4 regions of the Endozoicomonas sp. ALB091 genome follow, and region 4 is predicted to be linked to each of the others. Evidence: predicted binding sites of a transcription regulator. Region 4 holds the regulator's gene; each other region holds the start of a gene.
What was found. The regulator sigma-54, encoded in region 4, starts transcription at its own class of promoters, with help from an activator protein. The targets are predictions, from matches to a motif close to TGGCACNNNNNTTGCTNT.
Positions count from the first base shown of each region.

Region 1: ACO6UX_RS02760 (CmpA/NrtA family ABC transporter substrate-binding protein) is a predicted target of sigma-54. The motif match lies at 1,331-1,348, and genes of this name have one in related genera.
Region 2: ACO6UX_RS22930 (urease accessory protein UreD) is a predicted target of sigma-54. The motif match lies at 2,867-2,884, and genes of this name have one in related genera.
Region 3: glnK (P-II family nitrogen regulator) is a predicted target of sigma-54. The motif match lies at 1,179-1,196, and genes of this name have one in related genera.

Region 1 covers NZ_JBLYNQ010000001.1:630,974-636,023, reverse strand. Annotated here, with positions in the region: gene ACO6UX_RS02760 (CmpA/NrtA family ABC transporter substrate-binding protein) at 1-1,139, opposite strand, end outside; gene can (carbonate dehydratase) at 1,603-2,277, shown strand; gene ACO6UX_RS02750 (phosphatase PAP2 family protein) at 2,740-3,873, opposite strand; gene ACO6UX_RS02745 (cytochrome b) at 4,070-4,603, shown strand; gene ACO6UX_RS02740 (ankyrin repeat domain-containing protein) at 4,758-5,050, shown strand, end outside.
Region 2 covers NZ_JBLYNQ010000010.1:78,205-83,254, reverse strand. Annotated here, with positions in the region: gene urtB (urea ABC transporter permease subunit UrtB) at 1-1,198, opposite strand, end outside; gene urtA (urea ABC transporter substrate-binding protein) at 1,266-2,495, opposite strand; gene ACO6UX_RS22930 (urease accessory protein UreD) at 2,942-3,832, shown strand; gene ACO6UX_RS22925 (urease subunit gamma) at 3,863-4,165, shown strand; gene ACO6UX_RS22920 (urease subunit beta) at 4,175-4,510, shown strand; gene ureC (urease subunit alpha) at 4,507-5,050, shown strand, end outside.
Region 3 covers NZ_JBLYNQ010000008.1:1,068,557-1,073,606, reverse strand. Annotated here, with positions in the region: gene ACO6UX_RS20990 (ammonium transporter) at 1-506, opposite strand, end outside; gene glnK (P-II family nitrogen regulator) at 647-985, opposite strand; gene ACO6UX_RS20980 (hypothetical protein) at 1,748-1,921, shown strand; gene ACO6UX_RS20975 (MBL fold metallo-hydrolase) at 1,954-2,943, shown strand; gene ACO6UX_RS20970 (accessory factor UbiK family protein) at 3,013-3,306, shown strand; gene ACO6UX_RS20965 (alpha/beta hydrolase) at 3,378-4,634, opposite strand; gene ACO6UX_RS20960 (response regulator transcription factor) at 4,792-5,050, shown strand, end outside.
Region 4 covers NZ_JBLYNQ010000008.1:659,077-664,126, reverse strand. Annotated here, with positions in the region: gene ACO6UX_RS19220 (hypothetical protein) at 1-25, shown strand, start outside; gene dcuC (C4-dicarboxylate transporter DcuC) at 115-1,485, opposite strand; gene ACO6UX_RS19210 (RNA polymerase factor sigma-54) at 1,795-3,258, shown strand; gene hpf (ribosome hibernation-promoting factor, HPF/YfiA family) at 3,635-3,949, shown strand; gene ACO6UX_RS19200 (PTS sugar transporter subunit IIA) at 3,977-4,426, shown strand; gene ACO6UX_RS19195 (hypothetical protein) at 4,565-5,050, opposite strand, start outside.

The sequences.
Region 1 (5,050 bases), on a different contig from region 4:
CGATAGACTTTGGCAGCCAGCTCTTTGTACCACTCATCGCTCTTGTCTTCTGCAATCTGCCCCCAGCGACGCATTTGGGTGAGATACCAGATCGCATCGGAGTAATAAGGGTAAGTGGCGTTGTAGCGGAAGAACACATTGAAATCTTCTACTGGTCGTTTGTCGCCTTTCTCGTACTCAAAGGTACCGGTCATACTGTTGGCAATGACTTCATAATCAGCGCCAACATAGTTGGATTGTGACAGGATTTTCACCGCCTCAGGCCGGTTGGCATTTTCGTTGGCATCCAGCCACTGGGCTGCGCGGATCAGGGCCCGTGTCAGACGTATGGTGGTATTGGGGTACTTGTTATAAAACGCCTCGGTAATCCCGAACACCTTCTCTGGGTTGTTTTTCCAGATCTCATAATCGGTCACCACTGGCACGCCGATATTCTTGAAGACCGCCTGCTGATTCCAGGGTTCGCCGACACAGTAACCATAGATAGTGCCAGCCTCCATGGTGGATGGCATCTGTGGTGGTGGTGTGACGGAGAGCAGGGCATCGGCATCGATCTGGCCAGAGGTATCCCCTTTATGGGGCGCATAAAATCCGGGGTGAATACCACCGGCGGCCAGCCAGTAGCGAAGTTCATAATTGTGGGTAGAGACGGGAAAAACCATCCCCATATTAAACGGCTTGCCTTCAGACTGGAATTTCTCAACCACCGGTTTCAGGGCATCCGCCTTGATCGGGTGCTGAGGTCGGCCATCGGCCATTTTGGGGATATTGGGTTTCATCTGGGCCCAGATCTCATTGGACACCGTAATCCCGTTACCATTCAGGTCCATCGAGAATGGTGTAATGATATTGGCCTTGGTACCAAAGCCCATGGTGGCCGCCAGAGGCTGCCCAGCCAGCATATGGGCACCATCCAGACGCCCGTCAATCACGCCATCAAGCAGCACCTTCCAGTTTGCCTGGGCTTCGATGGTGACATAGAGCCCTTCATCTTCAAAAAAGCCCTTCTCGTAAGCAATGGCGATGGGTGCCATATCAGTCAGCTTGATAAAGCCAATGGTCAACTCTTCCTTTTCCGGATAGCCAAGCTCAAAGTCTGCCTTGGCACTGGCTTGCCCGGTGAAAGCACTCACCCCCATGACGGCACTGATGGCAGCAACCTTACCTAACTTGGCAGCCTGCTGAACCGATGCCTTCTTAAAAGGCTTGAACCACTTCATTATTCACCTCCCCTGGATAACTGACCTCTCTGCCTTGAACTGTGGTCACCGTAATCAGGCATCACTCTTTTCCGGTATCAGTCAACGCACAGAGATCGACTGCCGGTGGTTTAGCAGAAAACATGCCAAATGCCAGAAAACCTGATAACCAGCTGAATTTACTGGTGTTAGCTTATTCTGGCGGACAAATGCCTTGCCTGTTTAAGCCCGTAAGAAAACTTCAGAGATAGCAACAACGGTGCAGCTACATCCGCTGCACCCCAGAGCTTGCACTAATCTGGAACATCGCCACCGCATGCCCCGGTTACAAACCTCTTACATTTGAGTACTGGTTTTGCCAGAGCGGAGTTGCTATAACGTTTTCCAGTTATGGAACCGAAATATGGATCAGGAAACTATGTCCAGTCTGGCAAACCTCCTTGAAAACAATAACCAATGGTCCAAGTCCATTCGTGAAGAAAAGCCCGGCTTTTTTGAACAACTCTCTGAGCAGCAGGCCCCCAAGTATCTCTGGATCGGGTGTGCCGACAGCCGGGTACCTGCCAACGAAATCGTCGGCCTCCTTCCGGGCGAACTGTTTGTGCACCGAAACGTTGCCAATGTGGTGGTTCATACCGACCTGAATTGCTTGTCAGTCCTTCAATATGCTGTGGACTACCTGAAGGTAGAGCACATTATTGTGACGGGGCACTATGGCTGTGGCGGTGTGCGCGAAGCCATGAACAACTCCAAGCTGGGACTGATCGATAACTGGCTCAGACATGTGCAGGACGTTAAGAAAAAGCACACTGAGCTGCTTGAGAATGCTGGCAGTGATGATGAACAGTTCCAGAGAATGTGTGAACTGAATGTTCTGGAGCAGGTGCTGAACGTCTGTCAGACAACCATCGTTCAGGATGCCTGGGATCGCGGCCAGAAACTGACCGTAAACAGCTGGGTTTATGGTTTGAAAGATGGTCTGGTCAGGGATCTCGGTCTGAGCGTTGGTTCCAATGAAGACATCGATGTGCAGTATCCGGCAGCGGTTGAGAGCATCGCCAGTAAGCTGGAAGGGTGATTTGCCCTTAGGAGTTGTCTGGAAATAACTTCCCTATTTTCATTGCCTGACTCCGTTCGGACTGAGCTTGTCGAAGTTCGGTGGCACGACCCTTCGACAAGCTCAGGGTGAACGGAAATCGGGAACTTATTAAAAGACAATTCCTTAACATCTGTTCTTAGGGTGGACATTAAGCTTACCCCTCCATTTTCAATGGCTTTTGAATGGAACCACGAAGGACACGAAGAGCACGAAGGAAAAGAAAATCTCTTCTTTGTGCTCTTCGTGTCCTTCGTGGTTCCATCTTTAACTTCCCGAAGAGGGGAGTAGACGCTTAATGTCTACCCTAAGAACATCTGTTGGCATCAGACGGGGGCGGGTCGCAAGGTGCATTGTGATCCGCTTTCATCGGTTCATATAATTTTCTGGCTCCTGAAATTTGCCAGCCTTCCAACGTTCATGATGATGGTATTATTAATCCCATCACATCATCGCCTCTGCCTCTTGATTATCCCTATCCTGCATCGGCCCCTCTGCTTCAACAGCTCGACTATACACGTCATCGTCATAGTAATATCCGGTATTTTTATCCACTACAGCGCCATGGTTAAAAACCCCACTGCGAATATATGGGGAGCAAGCAGCGGCAATGATGCCTATACCCGCGCCGACGGACACATCAATAACATCATGTTTGGCCGCCAGAACCCTTAGTGCCCCAGCCAGGGCTCCAAAACCCATGGCACCCGCAAAGGCAATAAGTCGCTTCCCGGCCGGTGAAGAAAGCGGCTGGTTTGAGAAGACTGCCATTTTTGACAGCAAGCGCTTGAAGGCGGGGGAAGACATCGCCGCAGTATCTATAATGTTAAGGACAACCTGCGACCAGGCAATAGCCGAAACTGACGCATGCCCCGAGGGCATGGCCTTGAAATCATCCGGATCCATACACAGATTTCCATGGATATAGTCAGGATTCAGGACATAGGGACGTTCTCTATCAATTTTCATTTTCATATAATCAACAATACCGGCGACACTTGCCACCAAGACCAGGGATTTCACCACTTCACTGGCCTCTGTACGGAACATTTTTTTCGCCAGCTCCTTGAAATTATTTTCCATACGACCCGGTTCCGGCACCTGCTCACTTGACTGTTTACCGGAATACAGCCGCGCTACGAATCTGGCAATGTGGCTGGCAAGCAGCGTCGCACAGCCACCATACAATACAACATCACTTGCCCCATCGGCCCACTCCACTTCCGGCTCAGGAAAACCCAGGTGAGGATTCGCCGACAGTGTTCCATTTCGTGAACCTGAAGGCCCCCATTCACACCCGTTAGCAGTGGGCAGGCTATTGATGATCAGTAAGGAATAAACAACAGGTACCGCAGACATCAGGCGAGTCATGAGGCGATTGCCCCCTTCCTGTGCCTGTCGGAGCCAGAGTTGGTCATCCGCCCCGGCCCGTTGCAATATAGACGTGACCCCGGATCTGAGGACAGCACCAAATCCTCTGAACTGTTTGGCATCATCAGGCTTATCAATGGACTGGTCAAAAGCGTTTTCTGAAACGTCACGACACGCTTGCAATGGTGTTGTTGAGACAATATTCATAAGCAAAGATCTAACTTTATCTGCCTACTCGTTAGTCTCGGATTGCCATCACAAAGTTCCTTGCCTGAAGCGAAAAGACTCAACCAGGATTTTTCAGCAACGGTTACGCTTTGAGACAACCTCTATGAATTCATATAGCACCAAAACACTATAATAAATTATGATATCCATTAACTAAAAAAAGCAGGGCAAACCGATGAGCAACTCTGATAAATACCCCGTACTCATGCGCCTGATGCACTGGACTGTCGGTCTTCTTATTTTGGGCATCATTGGTGCTGGCTGGTATATGGTCGGCCTGGAAGACAACGTCAGCTATAAATACGACATTTACCACTTACATAAATCCTTCGGTGTTCTGGTGATCTTCCTGTTGTTCGCCCGTCTGGTGATTCGCTGGGCCAGCAAGATTCCAAAACTACCGGACAGCATGCCGACTTATCAGAAAAAACTGGGAACACTGGTGCACTGGCTCCTCTACCTCTTTATGTTCCTGGTACCGGTGAGTGGCTACCTGATGTCTGACGCTGCCGGTCGTAAGGTGCCGCTGTTCAACCTGGTCATGCCCAGCTTCCTAGAAAAGAATCCTGAGCTGGCGGGCCGACTCCACGATATCCACGTCATTATTCCCTATGTTCTGTTGGGCATTGTGGTACTGCACATTCTGGCCACCATTAAACATCGTTACTTCGATAAGCCTGAGCATGATGTTCTGCATCGGATGCTTTAAAAGCTCCCCGGGTCAGCTCCGGTTAAGGTGCTGATCCGGGAAAACAGAAAATACGATTTCATTTGGTTAACTACTTATAATCACACCTTCTGAAACTATCGACTCTGGTATTGGTCTAAACGGTTTTAACGTGTCTAAAATTGAGGAGGATATTTTGGATACCAATGCAAAACCGCTCTCATCTGCTCCCTCTTACGAAAAGACATATCCCCCTGCCAGTGCTGCCAATAGTGGTGCAGGCAGTGCTGCCAATAGTGGTGCAGGTCTGGAAGAGCGACTGGCAAAAATTACGACATCCTGCCATCAAGTCGAGAGGAATGAATCTCACCAGCGTACTTTACCCCAAAGAGCTTTATATCCCGCTGAATGCCCACCTAAATTACCTGCAAACACTCAGTTACAGCTACTGACCTTAATTAGGGAATATCCTGATAAAGATGGGGATGC
Region 2 (5,050 bases), on a different contig from region 4:
TGTATAAACGGTTCCAGGTAAGCGACAGCGCCTCATTAATGACCCACGAGCCACTCATCCAGGCGGGGGTTGCCACTTCCTGATTCAGTGGTGAAAAGATCGTTCTTACCGCCTGCTGAAGAATCAGGCTGATACCAAAAGTCGCCAGCAGGGTTTCCAGGGGACGGCCATAGAGATGGCGGATAACCAGCCGCTCTATCAGCACCCCGGCAGCACCGGCAACCAGAAAGGCCAGGGGTATGGCAATAAACAGGGACTGATCAATAAGTTCCGGGAACACAGACTGAATGACGAACGTCGTATAGGCACCGAGCATCATCATCTCCCCATGGGCCATATTAATCACGCCCATCACCCCGAAAGTAATCGCCAGCCCGATAGCCGACAGCAACAGCACAGAGCCAAGACTCAAGCCAAAGAAGATATTTTCAGCCACGGTATAGTACTGCTGTCGCTGGTCAATTTCGGCCAGTGCCGTTTTGATGGTTTGTGCCAGCGCGGTATGGTCCGTAGCGGTTACTGCCTCCGCCAGTGCGGAACGAATAAAGGGGTGATCAGAACGGGTGAGTACTTCAATCGCTTCTATTTGTTCACTGATCGAACCCATCTGCAGGCGATCCAGGGCCAGGGCCATATCCAGGGCATTGATAACTCCCTGACTCTCCTCGCTGGCCCTCATAGTTCTGAGTGTACCCAGCGTTTTGCTATCCAGCGTTTTCAGAGAGGCGTATATGGCATTTATGCGGGTTTGTGGGTCACTGGCTTTCAAGTCCCAGGATGCCAGTGCTGTTTTAATGATTGAGCGCAGTTGATTATTAATTCTTACTTTTTTCAGCGCTCTTTTCTTTACTGTGCCAAGGACTGAAGACGCACCTTGCAGCTTTCCTTGGGCAGGAAAAGGGTCAAAAATCCGATACTGTTTATCCGGCGTCTTTTCAGCGAACACCAGTCGTTTATGCTGCTTCTCAACAAACAGTTTGCCATTGAGCCAGTGTTCCAGAACCTGTTGGCTGGACTCGCTGCCTTCTTGCGCCAGGGACGTAATCACAGCTTCCAGCTGTCCCCAGGAACTTTTGCTTAATAATGGTTTAAGGTCTTCGGGCGACAGCGCCAACACCGGCCGCGATAAAATCAGCAGCAGGAACAGGAGAAAGCGGGCTGGCAGACTGTGAACCATCTGCCGGAGGTTCTGATTCATAATACATCCCTATATACCCATTCCTCCCTGACGGGAGGAGGGCGTGATTGTTATATCATCTTATAAATCAGTAGTTCTGGCCGGAGCAGACGCCGGTTTCCAGGTTATAGTTGCCGCACTTAACCGGTGCCGACCAGTCGGCAACAATCTTGGAACTTTCCGGCAGGAAGTCAGTCCAGGCATCGCCAATAACGCCACCTTTGGTTTCCCAGACAATCTCAAACTGACCATCATCCTGAATCTCACCAATCAATACCGGCTTGGTCAGATGGTGGTTGGTATTCATCACCGCTGTGCCACCGGTCAGGTTAGGAACGGTAATGCCATACATCGCTGAACGCACTGAATCAACGTTGGTGGTACCGGCCTTCTCAACCGCCTCAACCCACATATTGAAGCCGATGTAAGTGGCCTCCATCGGGTCATTGGCAACACGCTCTTCATCCTTGATAAAAGACTGCCATGTTTCAATAAATTCGTCGTTGGTGTCACTTTCAGCACTCATAAAATAATTCCACGCCGCCAGGTGACCTACCAGTGGCCCGGTATCAATGCCGGAAAGTTCTTCTTCACCCACCGAAAAAGCGATCACCGGAATCTCTTCAGCCGAAACCCCCTGGTTACCCAGTTCCTTGTAGAATGGGACATTGGCATCGCCATTGATGGTGGAAATCACCGCGGTCTTTTTACCGGTATTACCAAACTTCTTGATATCAGAAACAATGGTCTGCCAGTCTGAGTGACCGAACGGCGTATAATTGATCATAATGTCAGCATCTTTGATGCCTTTGCTTTTCAGGTAGGATTCCAGAATCTTATTGGTGGTTCTTGGATACACGTAGTCGGTACCGGCCAGAACAAAACGGGTGACCGCACCCCCCTCTTCGCTCATCAGGTAATCCACCGCCGGAATGGCCTGCTGGTTGGGTGCCGCGCCGGTATAAAACACATTTTTCGAGGACTCTTCCCCTTCATACTGAACCGGGTAGAACATCAGGCCATTCAGTTCTTCCACCACCGGCAGTACCGATTTGCGGGACACGGAAGTCCAGCCGCCAAAAATAACATCGACGTCTTCTTTAACCAGCAGCTCCCTGGCTTTCTCGGCAAACAATGGCCAGTCCGAGGCCGGGTCAACGACCACTGCCTCCAGCTTCTTGCCAAGCACCCCACCATTTTTATTCTGCTCTTCCACCATCATCAACACGGTATCTTTCAGCGTGGTTTCACTGATGGCCATGGTGCCGGAAAGGGAGTGAAGCACCCCAACCTTAATGGTGTCTGCAGCCTGAGCCATTACTGACCATGACAGTGCGGCAGTAGCCACCGATGCCGTTAAAAAGTTCCTGGATAGTTTGTTTAACCGGTTGTTCATAGCTTCCCCGCTGTCGATTGTTCGCTGTTCGTTTCCTGAACAGGGGATAGCAAGAGGTGTGCCATGGTCAGTTTCAGTGCTTGCGCCATGGGAAAGCTGGCTGGGAAAGAGAGCCTCCGCCCTGAATTTTCCAGACCGGCAGGCATTTGCCGGAAACAACAGGGGGTACGCCATATTTTGGCGCGCCTTGCAGGCACATTAACTGATGCCGCACCAAATCAAGGCATTCATAATGACCATTTGGTCAGGTATTATGTCGGCGACAAGTGACGTATTCAGTGAAATACTGTGTCTGGCACAGGTTTTGCCATTGATCAAAAAGATCACCAATAAATGATCCCGGATAAGAACAAGCACAAGGCTGTAATATGCAAGCATCATCGGGTGAGACAGAGAGCAACCAGAGCAGCAGGCCTGATAGCGCCGAGGTATCGTCGTCGGGTTGGCGTGCCGGGATAGACGTAGAACTTAAACACCTGAATGGCCGTACCCTGATGGGGAGAACCCGCCATTATGGGCCGCTGCGCATTCAACGCCCTTTCTGGCCGGAAGGCAAAGACCTGACCCATCTTTATATTCTGCATCCTCCCGGTGGCCTGGTGGCCGGAGATGAACTGGTACAGCGCTTTGCCATCAGAAAAGGTGCCCATGGGCTGGTCACAACCCCGGCTGCCGGTAAAGTCTATTTCAACGGCAATGGTCAACTACAAAAACAGACAACGCATATCACGGTCAGCGACTCAGCCTCCATGGAGTGGCTGCCTCAGGAAACCATCCTGTTTAACGGTGCCATTACCGAGCTTGATACCCGCATTGAACTGAGCGGCAATGCGCTCTTTGCAGGCTGGGATATTATCTGTCTGGGTCGAACCGCCAGCGGCGAGCAGTTTGCCCGAGGGCAACTCACCCAGCATCTCACCCTGACCCGGGACAGCAAACCGCTCTACCTTGACAGGCTCGATTTTGCTGCCGGGTCTGCACTGCCCATGTCCCTTCTGGGGCTCGATAATCACACCGTCTTTGGCACCTTTCTGATCACCCTGGAAAGCCCGCCAGACTTACCCGGCCTGCACAGCCAGCTGGTCGATAAAGGCTGGCACCGGGTAACCGCCATCACCTGGCGGGCCGGTGTGTTTATTGTGCGTTACCTGGGTGATTCATCAGAGCAGGCCAGAACCATTTTCACCTGGATTTGGGAAGCTGAGAGAGAACGATTCAATGGCCGCAAAGGGTGTCGGCCACGTATCTGGAATACCTAAATTAACGAATAATTAAAGCAGGATCTCACTATGGAACTTACCCCCCGGGAAAAAGACAAGCTGCTTCTCTATACCGCAGCACTGGTTGCCGAGCGTCGTTTAGGTCGCGGGGTCAAACTGAACTACCCGGAAGCCATTGCGCTGATCTCCATGCATATCATGGAGGGTGCCCGTGACGGTAAAACAGTGGCCCAGTTGATGAATGAAGGCCGTGAAGTGATCACCCGTGAACAGGTGATGGACGGTATTCCGGAAATGATCCACGAGGTTCAGGTGGAAGCCACCTTCCCCGATGGTACCAAGCTGGTCACCGTCCATAACCCCATAGCCTGAGGATTGATCATGATACCAGGAGAAGTGATTGCCTCTGCCGACCCCATTGAGATTAACGTCGGCAGGGAGACCCTGACCCTCTCGGTGGCCAATACCGGTGACCGTCCTATCCAGGTGGGTTCCCACTACCACTTTTATGAAACCAATCCCGCCCTTGCTTTTGACCGTGAGCAGACCCTCGGGTTTCGCCTGAATATCCCGGCAGGAACGGCTGTCCGCTTTGAACCCGGCCAGGACCGACAGGTCGAACTGGTTCGCTATGCTGGCAAACAGACCATTTACGGATTCCGTGGCGAGGTGATGGGCACACTGCCAGAACCAAAACAGCCGGGAGAAGCACAATGACCATCAAACGTACGCAGATGGACCGGCAAACCTATGTGGATATGTTTGGCCCCACCGTAGGCGACAAAGTTCGTCTTGGGGATACCGAACTGTTTATCAGCCCCAAAAAGGATTACACGGTCTACGGGGATGAAGTGAAATTTGGCGGTGGCAAGGTAATCCGGGACGGTATGGGACAAAGCCAGCGGCCCGGTGCTGAGGTTGTGGATACCGTTATCACCAACGCCCTGATTCTCGACCACTGGGGTATCGTCAAGGCTGATATCGGTATCAAACAGGGTCGTATTGAAAAAATTGGCAAGGCGGGTAACCCGGATGTTCAGGAAGGTGTGGATATTATTATCGGTCCGGGCACCGAGGTGATTGCCGGAGAAGGGCAGATCATTACCGCCGGCGGTGTCGATGCCCATATTCACTTTATCTGCCCCCAGCAGATTGAAGAAGCCCTGACCTCCGGTGTCACCACCATGCTCGGTGGCGGCACGGGGCCTGCCACCGGCACCAATGCCACCACCTGTACGCCCGGCACCTGGCATATCA
Region 3 (5,050 bases), 410 kb from region 4:
TGGAAGCCAGCTTCGTTCAGGAAGCCACCGCCCCATTTCCAGAAACCCTGTACCGGATAGATGAAGCCCGTCATAAAGACCGCAAACAGCAGGAAGGCCCACAGTTTCATGCGCTCAGCAACGGCACCGGAAACGATGGACATGGCAGTAGCTACGAAGACCACCTGGAAGAAGAAGTCAGAACGCAGAGAGTAGTAAGGTGCATCTTCACCACCACCCAGCACCGACTCGACGCTGTTCTCAGTGCCCAGCAGCGTACCGAACAGAGGCATGATGCCGCCTTCGTTAGCCCCCGGATACATGATCTGATAACCACAGAGCAAGTACATGGTGCAGGCAATGGCAAACAGGGCAATGTTCTTGGTCAGAATTTCAACGGTGTTCTTGGAGCGCACCAGACCGGCTTCCAGCATGGCAAAACCAGCGGCCATCCACATGACCAGTGCACCACACATCAGGAAATAAAAAGTGTCGAGCGCATACGACAGCTGAGTTATATCTTCCACGGGACCCCTCCCAGTAAAATTCACATCTTTTTTATCTTTCTTTTCAGCCCAGGGCTGTATTTAGCTCAAAGCTGTATATCACTGATACTGCTCGGCGATGTCATCAGTGGCTGCTGATGAGTCATGCCTTTGACTGGCACTTAAATAGCGTCGATGCCAGTCTCTCCGGTACGGATCCGAATAGCCTGCTCCAGAGAGGTCACGAATATTTTTCCGTCACCGATTTTGCCGGTATTGGCGGCATTGGACACTGCTTCAATCACCTGATCCAGCAGATCATCCGAGATAGCCACTTCAATCTTTACCTTTGGCAGAAAGTCCACAACATACTCTGCACCGCGATACAGTTCGGTATGGCCTTTCTGGCGACCAAAGCCCTTGACCTCTGTCACAGTAATACCCTGAACGCCGATATCAGAAAGCGCTTCCCGCACGTCATCAAGCTTGAACGGCTTGATAATGGCTGATACTAACTTCATGCATTATTCTCCTGGCTCTACTTAATATTCATCCGGGAGGGGTGACCTGGATGCGATAGCTTCCAAAGTCTACGCTTTTCCCTTTGTGTTACAACCGTCTGTTTTATTTCCCGGCCTGTAAAAGGAAAAACCAACCCTGCCAGTCTTGATTTCAGGCATCCCGCCCGGCACTGGTTAAATGGTTACTCCTGTTTAAGCAGGCTCTGTGCCAGTTTTTATCTATCCCCATAAATGGGCATGGTTGAAGGTTTCATGGACTCAAATGAGCGGCGAAATCGGATACGCACCCATTTGATGCACTAAAACCAAATCCCCCACCCAAAAAGGCGCACCAAAGCAGTGCATCCATCAAAAAATCCTGCAACTACCCAGACTTGATGCCTCATCACAGAGCAGCTGAGTCGATGATGTAATATCAGTACAGAAAAGCGCGAATACCTACAGTACCATACTGGTCATGGCCGCCCTCAGTAGGTGTAGTTGCAAGGCCTGGCCATATTATCACTAAAGAAACTCACCAACCAATACTTGTCAATTGTCGTTTAATATATCGACAATAGCTGATCGATCGTCCCTGAGAAAAACCACTGCCGCCGCCGGTGATCGTCACATTTTTCATGGCATTCCCTCCCCCGCTTTTTGGTTATTGGGGTGAGCCTATCTCTCCCACCTGTTCAGCGCGGGCGACAATAGAGCGCCTTTACCTCACCATCGGCATATGATAAATCCTACTGGCAAATAATAAGGCAGGAAAAAATACCGATGGCAAATGATATACGCAATGTATTGCACACCTTTAACGATGTGTTTTTCAATCAGCGTCTGGATGAGGTCATGGACTATTTTGTGTTTGACGACGATTTAAACATTGTCAGCAAACAGAGTTATGGCCACGCGGCGATACCTAAATTTGTCCGAGGTGTTGCTCCGCGCTAAATTGATTAACAAAATAAGATGGGGTAGCTGCGGTGAATCGCTCAAAAAAACATCATCTGCCGAATGGCGGCTTTCGCAATAACGATGCCATGCAAATGCATCATCGCTCGTTATGGAACATCTTGAAATGGAAAATCACCGAGGCACTGCCGGAGAAGGTTTCTATTCCGGTGGTAGACGATGATTATTCGGTCTTTGAGAATTCAGATAAATCCCTGACCAGCTGGATTGGTCATGCGACCTTTTTAATTCGCCACCAGGGTATGAATATTATTACCGACCCACACTTTTCTGAACGGGCGTCTCCTGTACAGTGGGCTGGCCCCAGGCGTTACTCTCCACCAGCGATCGATATTGATGCCTTACCCCATGTGGATGTGGTGGTGATTTCTCACGACCACTACGATCACTTGGATCGTAACTCGGTATTAGCCATTCAGAACAAGCAAAAAGACAATCCACCCTTGTTTATGTTGCCCCTGGGTTTAGGTCAATGGTTCAACAAACATGGTATAGCTAACTGGGTCGAGCTGGACTGGTGGGAATCCCATACCCATCGCGGCTGGACATACACGGCAGTACCTTGTCAGCACTTCAGTGGCCGTTCAATATTTCCGGATCGAACGCTCTGGTGTGGCTGGGTATTTGAAGCGGCAGCTGAAGCATCTGAACCGGGTAAGCGCTTTTATTTTGCCGGGGATACTGGCTACAGTTCAGATTTTAAAGCCATTGGTGAGCACTTCGGCTACATGGATATGGCCATGGTGCCGATTGGTGCCTACGAGCCACGCTGGTTTATGAAAGAGATCCATGTCAATCCGGAAGAAGCCGTGCATATCCACAACGATGTTGGCTCACGCTTGTCGCTGGCGACGCACTGGGGCAGCTTTATGCTAACCAATGAGCCGATGTTGCAACCACCGGAAGATCTGCAGCTCGCCAAACAGCAGCATGGCGTTGCCGATAACGATTTTATTGTGATCAAACCCGGAAAGATTACGGCTTTATTTGAGCAATTATAAGTTCCGGATCGTTACCTTGCTGTTATTGCGGTATCCTTCTCTTTTCTGACCATCAGCCAAGCGATAACCATGATCGATAAAGCCGCCCTGATTAATACCATCGCCACCAAAGCCGGTGAACTCTTTAACGGTGACAAAAGCCAGACCCGGGAAGATATCGAAAAAAATATCAAGGCACTGGTGGGCAGTGCCCTGTCAAAACTGGAGCTGGTCACCCGTGATGAGTTTGATACCCAGGTTGCTGTTCTGAGGCACACCCGTGAGCGCCTTGAAGCGCTGGAAAAAGATATGGAAGCATTTAAAGCAGAACAAGAAGTGCCGGAAGACAGCAGTAACGATAACCAGCAAAGCGCTGACCATTAATCACTCTCCAGCCTCTTGCGCCTGCGGCTTAAGACAGGCGCCAACTTGTGAACTACCCTGAAATAACTTTGTCAGATCCTTTCAGTAATAAAACGGTATATTTTATTTTCCGCTTCTGCACCTTCCGGGCAGTGACCCGCTTCACCGAAGAATGCTATTTCACTATCAGAAGACATTGCCGCCGTCGCTCTCATATCTTTCGGCGAAGCTACCGGGTCATCTTTGGTATTAATCACTAGCAACGGTACACTGGTGTGGGGTTTACCATCAAAGTAGCCCTTGGTTTTCAGTGACAATGGAATGGTATACCGCCCCGGATTATCAAGCCCTTTATAAGTCAGCCCCTGACGTGCAAAAAAGGAATCGACACTCATTGCCGGCAAATACTGCAACTTTTCAGGTTGAGTCAAAACACCATCTACCAGTGCACAACGTGCGACCACAGCCTTAAGTTGAGGGGTAGCAACAGTGAACTCCATTAAACTCAGCCCCCCCCCGGAAGATGACAATGCCGCCACCCGTTTTTCATTCAGAAGCGTTGAGTTTTTCACGTAAGCCAGAGCGGCATTATGTGCCTCAGCTTCTGTACCCGGAGAAACTTTTAATGCCCTGTTCAGGCCGCCTCCGGGAATATCAAATGTAATGACCGCATAACCGGTGTCTGTATATTTTTTAGCACTCTGAAAGTGCTCAACCAGAGTTTTGTCTACGCCTCCGGTCCAGAGAATAACAGGCAGTTTTTTGTCGTTTTCTGCCAGTTGTCTGGGTAAATGCAAAAGCCCTTTGATACTGCCGCCCTGCGACAGAGGCATATCAATGATGGCGATACGCTGCCCCATTTTCAGCCCTGCTTTCACGTAATAATCAACGGCATTTCTCAATGCCGCCTGCTCATGATCGCTGAGAAGGTTCGGATAAGAGGCGGTTAAATAGAGTCCGGATACTCGTTGTAAAAGAGCAGCAGTCTGAGCTGAAGGTGGCTGTTGAGACGCTACTTTCTCTGCATGCCGGGTCCATTCGTAAGTCCATTGACCGGGGCCATATACCGTTATGGTGTCCCGCAGTGGACCGCTGCTATTGATCCGTGGCAGTACGGTTTCAAAGTCACTTTCGGTAACTCCGAGCGCTTTCCAATCCGACAACCGTAGTTCACGATACCAGTGCTCCTGATCACTTGACTCGACTTCACCGCCACGAAACTCTTCGTGCTGCTGAAGATTAGTGTCAGATGCCTTATTCTGTAACGCTGTGGGTTGAATGCCCCCCGTGCATGCAGCTAATGCTGCAAACAAAGGAGTTAACAGCAACAGCCTTTGAGTCCTTTTCATTTTATTAACCTGCATTGTTTACCATGATTTCCGCTCAATCTTATAAGTACTTTTGTGAACAAGTCGTGAAGTAGTAAGCTTCACAAAATGTTCACAGGCCACATGATATCCAGAGCCTTCTCTTTTTTTTCCGTTAAGCCATGTTATCCGTTAAGCCATGCGTATATTAATCGTTGAAGACAATGCTGATATCACCGCCAGTATTGCCGACTATCTTGAATTCAAAGGTCATCAGTGCGACTACGCCTATGATGGCATGTCCGGCCTTAACCTTGCGACCAGCCATGAATATGATCTGTACATCTTTGATATCGCCATGCCAAACATGGATGGTCTGGAGCTATGCCAGGTTCTCAGAGGGCACCGGAAAGATAAAACTCCGGTCATTTTTCTGACCGCCCGGGATACACTGGAGG
Region 4 (5,050 bases):
AGCGTTGGTACCCATGCTGCACTGAGCGGGATGTCGGGTATCAGGGCTTTCCTGAACTAGAGCAACGCAGGATCATATTAAAAAAACGCCCCCGCCAGGCGGGGGAGAAAAGGATCAGACAAACAAAATCAGATGCAGCGCCATACCAACCACAAACGCACCAATCATCGGTACCGAGGTTCTTTTCACCACTTCAAACGGTGAGATTTTGGCAATACCGGCACAGGCCATAATGACCGCCGAGATGGGGGACATGGAACGGCCCATGGAAGCGGCAAAGTTCATGGGCAGCAGCATGGCCACCGCAGGCACACCAAAGCTTTTGGCAACTTCTGGTGCCAGGGTGGCAAATGACAGGAAGGCTGCATTGCCAGAGCCCATCATAATGGCCGCAACAGCAATCAGCATGGCCATAAACAGCGTCATACCGGCAGCACCGATACCCAGCCCCTGGGCAGAACCGAGCAGGGAGTCAATGGCACCAATATGTTTTAACCCTGTGGCAAAAATTTCAGCACCGATAATCAGACCTACCACCGGACCAAAAACAGCACCCATACCATTGAGGAATTGATCAAAGCCATCAAGGGACTGTTTCATTTTCCGGGTACGGATCACTTCACAGAACATGCCGGCAAATACGCTGATCAGCATGGCCATGACCAGGTTCATTTTGATGGACGACACCATCATTTTGGAAAAGATCAACAACAGGAAGAAAGGAATCATGGGCAGCAGCGCATATGCCGGGGCCGGGTCTTTCTTGTCACCGTCTGTATGTTCGATGCCCTCGCCCACATGCTCGGCAACCCTGTAGCCATCTTTCAGGTCACACCGACGCTGCCAGACAAAGTGCAGGGCCGCCGCCACCAGCGCCATGGGGACGGTGATCCAGGCCTGATAATCCAGGAAGTATTCGGTAATTTCCAGTCCGGACTGGCTGGCGGCAAAGTTGGCATTCACCTGGGTGACACCGATTTCAAACGCCGCCGGAGAAGCGATCACGGCAACCGCTGAAGCCGGGCTTAAACCGATATTTCTCAGCACCGGATACAGCGTCACCATCAACAGCAAACCGAGACCCGTTGCCGAGGTGACGAACATTTGCAGCACAACACTGAGCAGATAACACAGTGCCAGTACCATATAAGGTGAGCGAAAACGGCTGATGGGCTTAACGGCCAGTCGAACCAGCGCTTCTGAGGCACCGATATGGGACATGTAGCTGGCAAAACCACCACAGGCCATGATGGTCAGACCCAGGCTGGCCATGCGGAAGCTGAATACCGTGTTCATCAGTTGAAACAGGTCAAAGGGGATAAAACCGGTGGCCTTGGCCGCTGGCAGAATGTCTTTTATCCCCATCAACGCGGCGGCACTTAGCAGGACAATACCGGCAATAGCCAGCGAGGCTGATGCACTGTAGTTCTTCACGATGGCGTATATAACCAGTGCAACTACGGGTATGACGATGAGTATATCCACAGGGGAATCCTGAAAATGGCTAAATTTCGCGCAGGTTATTTCTTGAACTTTTGGTTGTAAATGACCAATGTCAAATAATGATCGGGTAGTTTTTTTTAACCATTCTGACAGTCGTTATGACCGAACTTTAAAGGCGGAAAGCGCTTATAAGCCACACAAAAACACACGTAATTTCATCGTATTCAATCTTTGCACATTTTTTGCTAAAGCTATGGTTTCAGAAACGTCTATGGGTTTATAATCAGCCGCACATGGAGAGTAAGCCTCTGCAGCCTCCACGGACAACGAAGTAAAGGTATACGGTTGCCTATGAAGCCTTCCTTACAGCTCAAGATGGGCCAGCAGTTGACCATGACGCCGCAGCTGCAACAGGCCATCCGGCTGCTACAGCTATCGACCCTGGATCTTCAGCAGGAGATTCAGGAGGCCCTGGAGTCCAACCCCATGCTGGAGTCCGACGATAGCCAGACAGAGGACACCGCCAGCAGCACTGAAGGACGGGAAGAGCTCGTTGATCTGAGCGAAAAAGCCTCAGAACCTGAGCCTCAGGAGATGGCGGAATGGTCAGACAGCATTCCCAATGAACTGCCCGTGGACTCCGCCTGGGACGACGTGTATTCCAGCCTGCCGGCCAGCAGCGGTGACGATGATTATGACCCCCTGGCAAAATCCTCCGCTGTGGAGTCACTTCAGGATCACCTGGAATGGCAACTGGATATGGTGCCCATGAGCGACCGGGACCGGCTGATTGGTCTGGCGATCATCGAGGCGGTTAATCCGGATGGGTATTTAACCTGCACGCTGGATGACCTGTTTGTCTCTCTTCAATCCCAACTGGACGATCTGGAGATTGAAGAGATCCATGTGCTGCAACACCGGGTGCAACAATTCGATCCGGTGGGTTGTGGCAGTGTTGACCTTAGAGAGTGCCTGTTGGTTCAACTTCGTCAGCTGCCGCCCTCAACACCCCATTTCAACAATGCAGAAAAACTGCTCACCCGTTACCTTGAGTCCCTTGGCACCCGTGATTATGCCAGCATCATGCGTCATGCCAAACTGAAAGAAGACCAGCTGCGAGAAGCCCTCAGCCTGATTCAGAGCTTCCACCCAAAACCCGGCAGCACCATTGATCAGACAGAAGCCGAATATGTGGTTCCGGATATATCCGTCCGGAAAATCAGGGAACGCTGGACGGTGGAACTGAATTCCGACGCCCTGCCCAAACTGCGTATTAATAATAATTATGCGTCCATGGTTCAGAGAGCCAATAACAGCCGCGACAATGTGTTCATGAAGAACCATCTGCAAGAAGCCCGCTGGTTTTTGAAAAACCTGCAAAGTCGCAATGAAACATTGATGAAAGTGGCGAGCCAGATTATTACCTATCAGCAGGAGTTCCTGGAAAAAGGGGATGAAGCCATGAAACCCCTGGTGCTGGCGGATATTGCCGAGGCGGTGGGGATGCATGAGTCGACGATATCCCGGGTCACTACTCAGAAGTACATGCATACTCCCCGGGGTGTTTACGAGCTGAAGTACTTTTTTTCCAGCCATGTCAGCACCACGGAAGGGGGGGAGTGTTCCTCCACGGCCATTCGGGCCCATATCCGCAAACTTATTGCTGAAGAGACACCGCGCAAGCCCCTCAGTGACAATAAAATTGCAGCGATTCTGGGGGATCAGGGCATCAAGGTAGCAAGGCGCACCATTGCCAAATACCGTGAGTCCATGAATATTCCGCCATCCAATGAGCGTAAGCAGTTAGTGCCTTAGTACATCATTTTGAGGAGTTTGATGTGTGCAATCTCCGTTTACCCTGAGCGTCCTTCGGCTCCGCTTGGATGCACGGACGGAAGGTGATTGGCACAGTCTTTATTCAGGGCATGGTGCTTACGCCCTTCGACTCCGCTCAGGACGAATGGAGTTTGGATGTCATTGATAGGTATTGATAAGGGACGCCCATCAATCACATTGAAACAGTGTTCCGGAATTTTTTACACAAGCTCCGTTGATACACCGTTCAAAAAGCAGTTTTTTTTGTCTCAGGGCATTCCAAGCTGCACCGACAGTGATAGAATCGAACTCAGCCAGTACGAAAAATCCCGCGGACTGGTGATTATCTGGATAATGGGATTCAGGAGAGCGTTACATGCAAGTCAACATCAGTGGGCATCATGTCGAGGTAACAGAAGCTCTGCACGACTATGTGATCAAAAGACTGGAGCGTCTTGGTTCACATTTTGACCATATCACCAATGTACAGGTGACCCTGAGCGTCGAAAAGCTGGTGCAGAAAGCAGAAGCCGTTTTGCATACCCGCGGGGCCGAGATTAATGCCACCGCCGAGCACGAAGACATGTACGCAGCCATTGACCTGCTCTCGGACAAGTTGGATCGGCAGCTGGTTAAACGAAAAGAGAAAGCCCTGGACAGGCAACAGGGTGCCAGTGGCCATGCCCTTTGATTTATCAGGTTGCCATTCTTATTCAGCATGATTATTCACCGCATCCTAACCCCCGAGCGCACCCTTGACGGGGTGCACGGGGCCAGCAAAAAGAAAATCCTGGAATTTATCGCTGAACGCATCAGCAGCGATGCCCCCGAAATCAATGCCAAAGAACTGTTTGAAGCGCTGGTTGCCCGGGAGCGTCTTGGCACCACCGGACTGGGTGATGGCGTGGCTATTCCCCACTGTCGTTGCAAAGCCTGCCCGGAGCCTATCGGTCTTTTTATACGACTGGCGGAACCGGTTGATTTTGATGCGGTGGACCGTGAGCCCGTTGATCTGGTATTCGCGCTGATCGTGCCAGAAGGCGAAAACCAGGAACATCTTGAAATTTTAAGGACGCTGGCCGGGCGATTTCATTCTGCCCTGACCCTTCAGAAAATACGTTCGGCTACCAATACGACAATGCTCTATCGTACTATGAGTGAACAGTGAATAACGTGACAAAAAAGGCCATCATAGGTAATGATGGCCTGAAAGGTTCAACTGATCACAATGCTCTTATCTTTTGTTGTTAACACACTTCTTTGAGTCCCGGACAAAATGCATTGCGGCTTACAGGGTTTTAGCCAATTACCGTTGAACCTTAAGTTGCTCATCAAGCTCACGAATTGCTGCATACCTGTCGGCCTTTGGATCTTCTTTAGTGACTGGCGAAACAGTTGATGGAACAATCGGGGTTTCAGACACAGGGCTTTGAGAATCCTGTCGCTTATGATCCTCGGCCATTTTGATGTCCCTGGCCTCTTTGGCCTTCTGCACTTCAGTAGACTCTTGCTTTCGTGAAAAGTTGTAGGCCACCCAATCTTTGCCATACTTTAACCCAGGATTTATTAATTTATTTCTATATGAAGCCTTTTTTTCCTTGGCAAAATTTTCTTTTGCTTTGTTGGCTTCAACCTCAGCTCGTTTCTTTTCAATTTCAGCAATGTTCTCCAAGGCTTTTTTATCTCTTTTTTCAGCGAAGACAGTACTCGCACGGTGAAGCCCGGAAAGATCGTAACTATCCTGCCCGGAGCAAGGCGAACTCTCTGCGGTACGTGGTGTAATCGGTGCAAC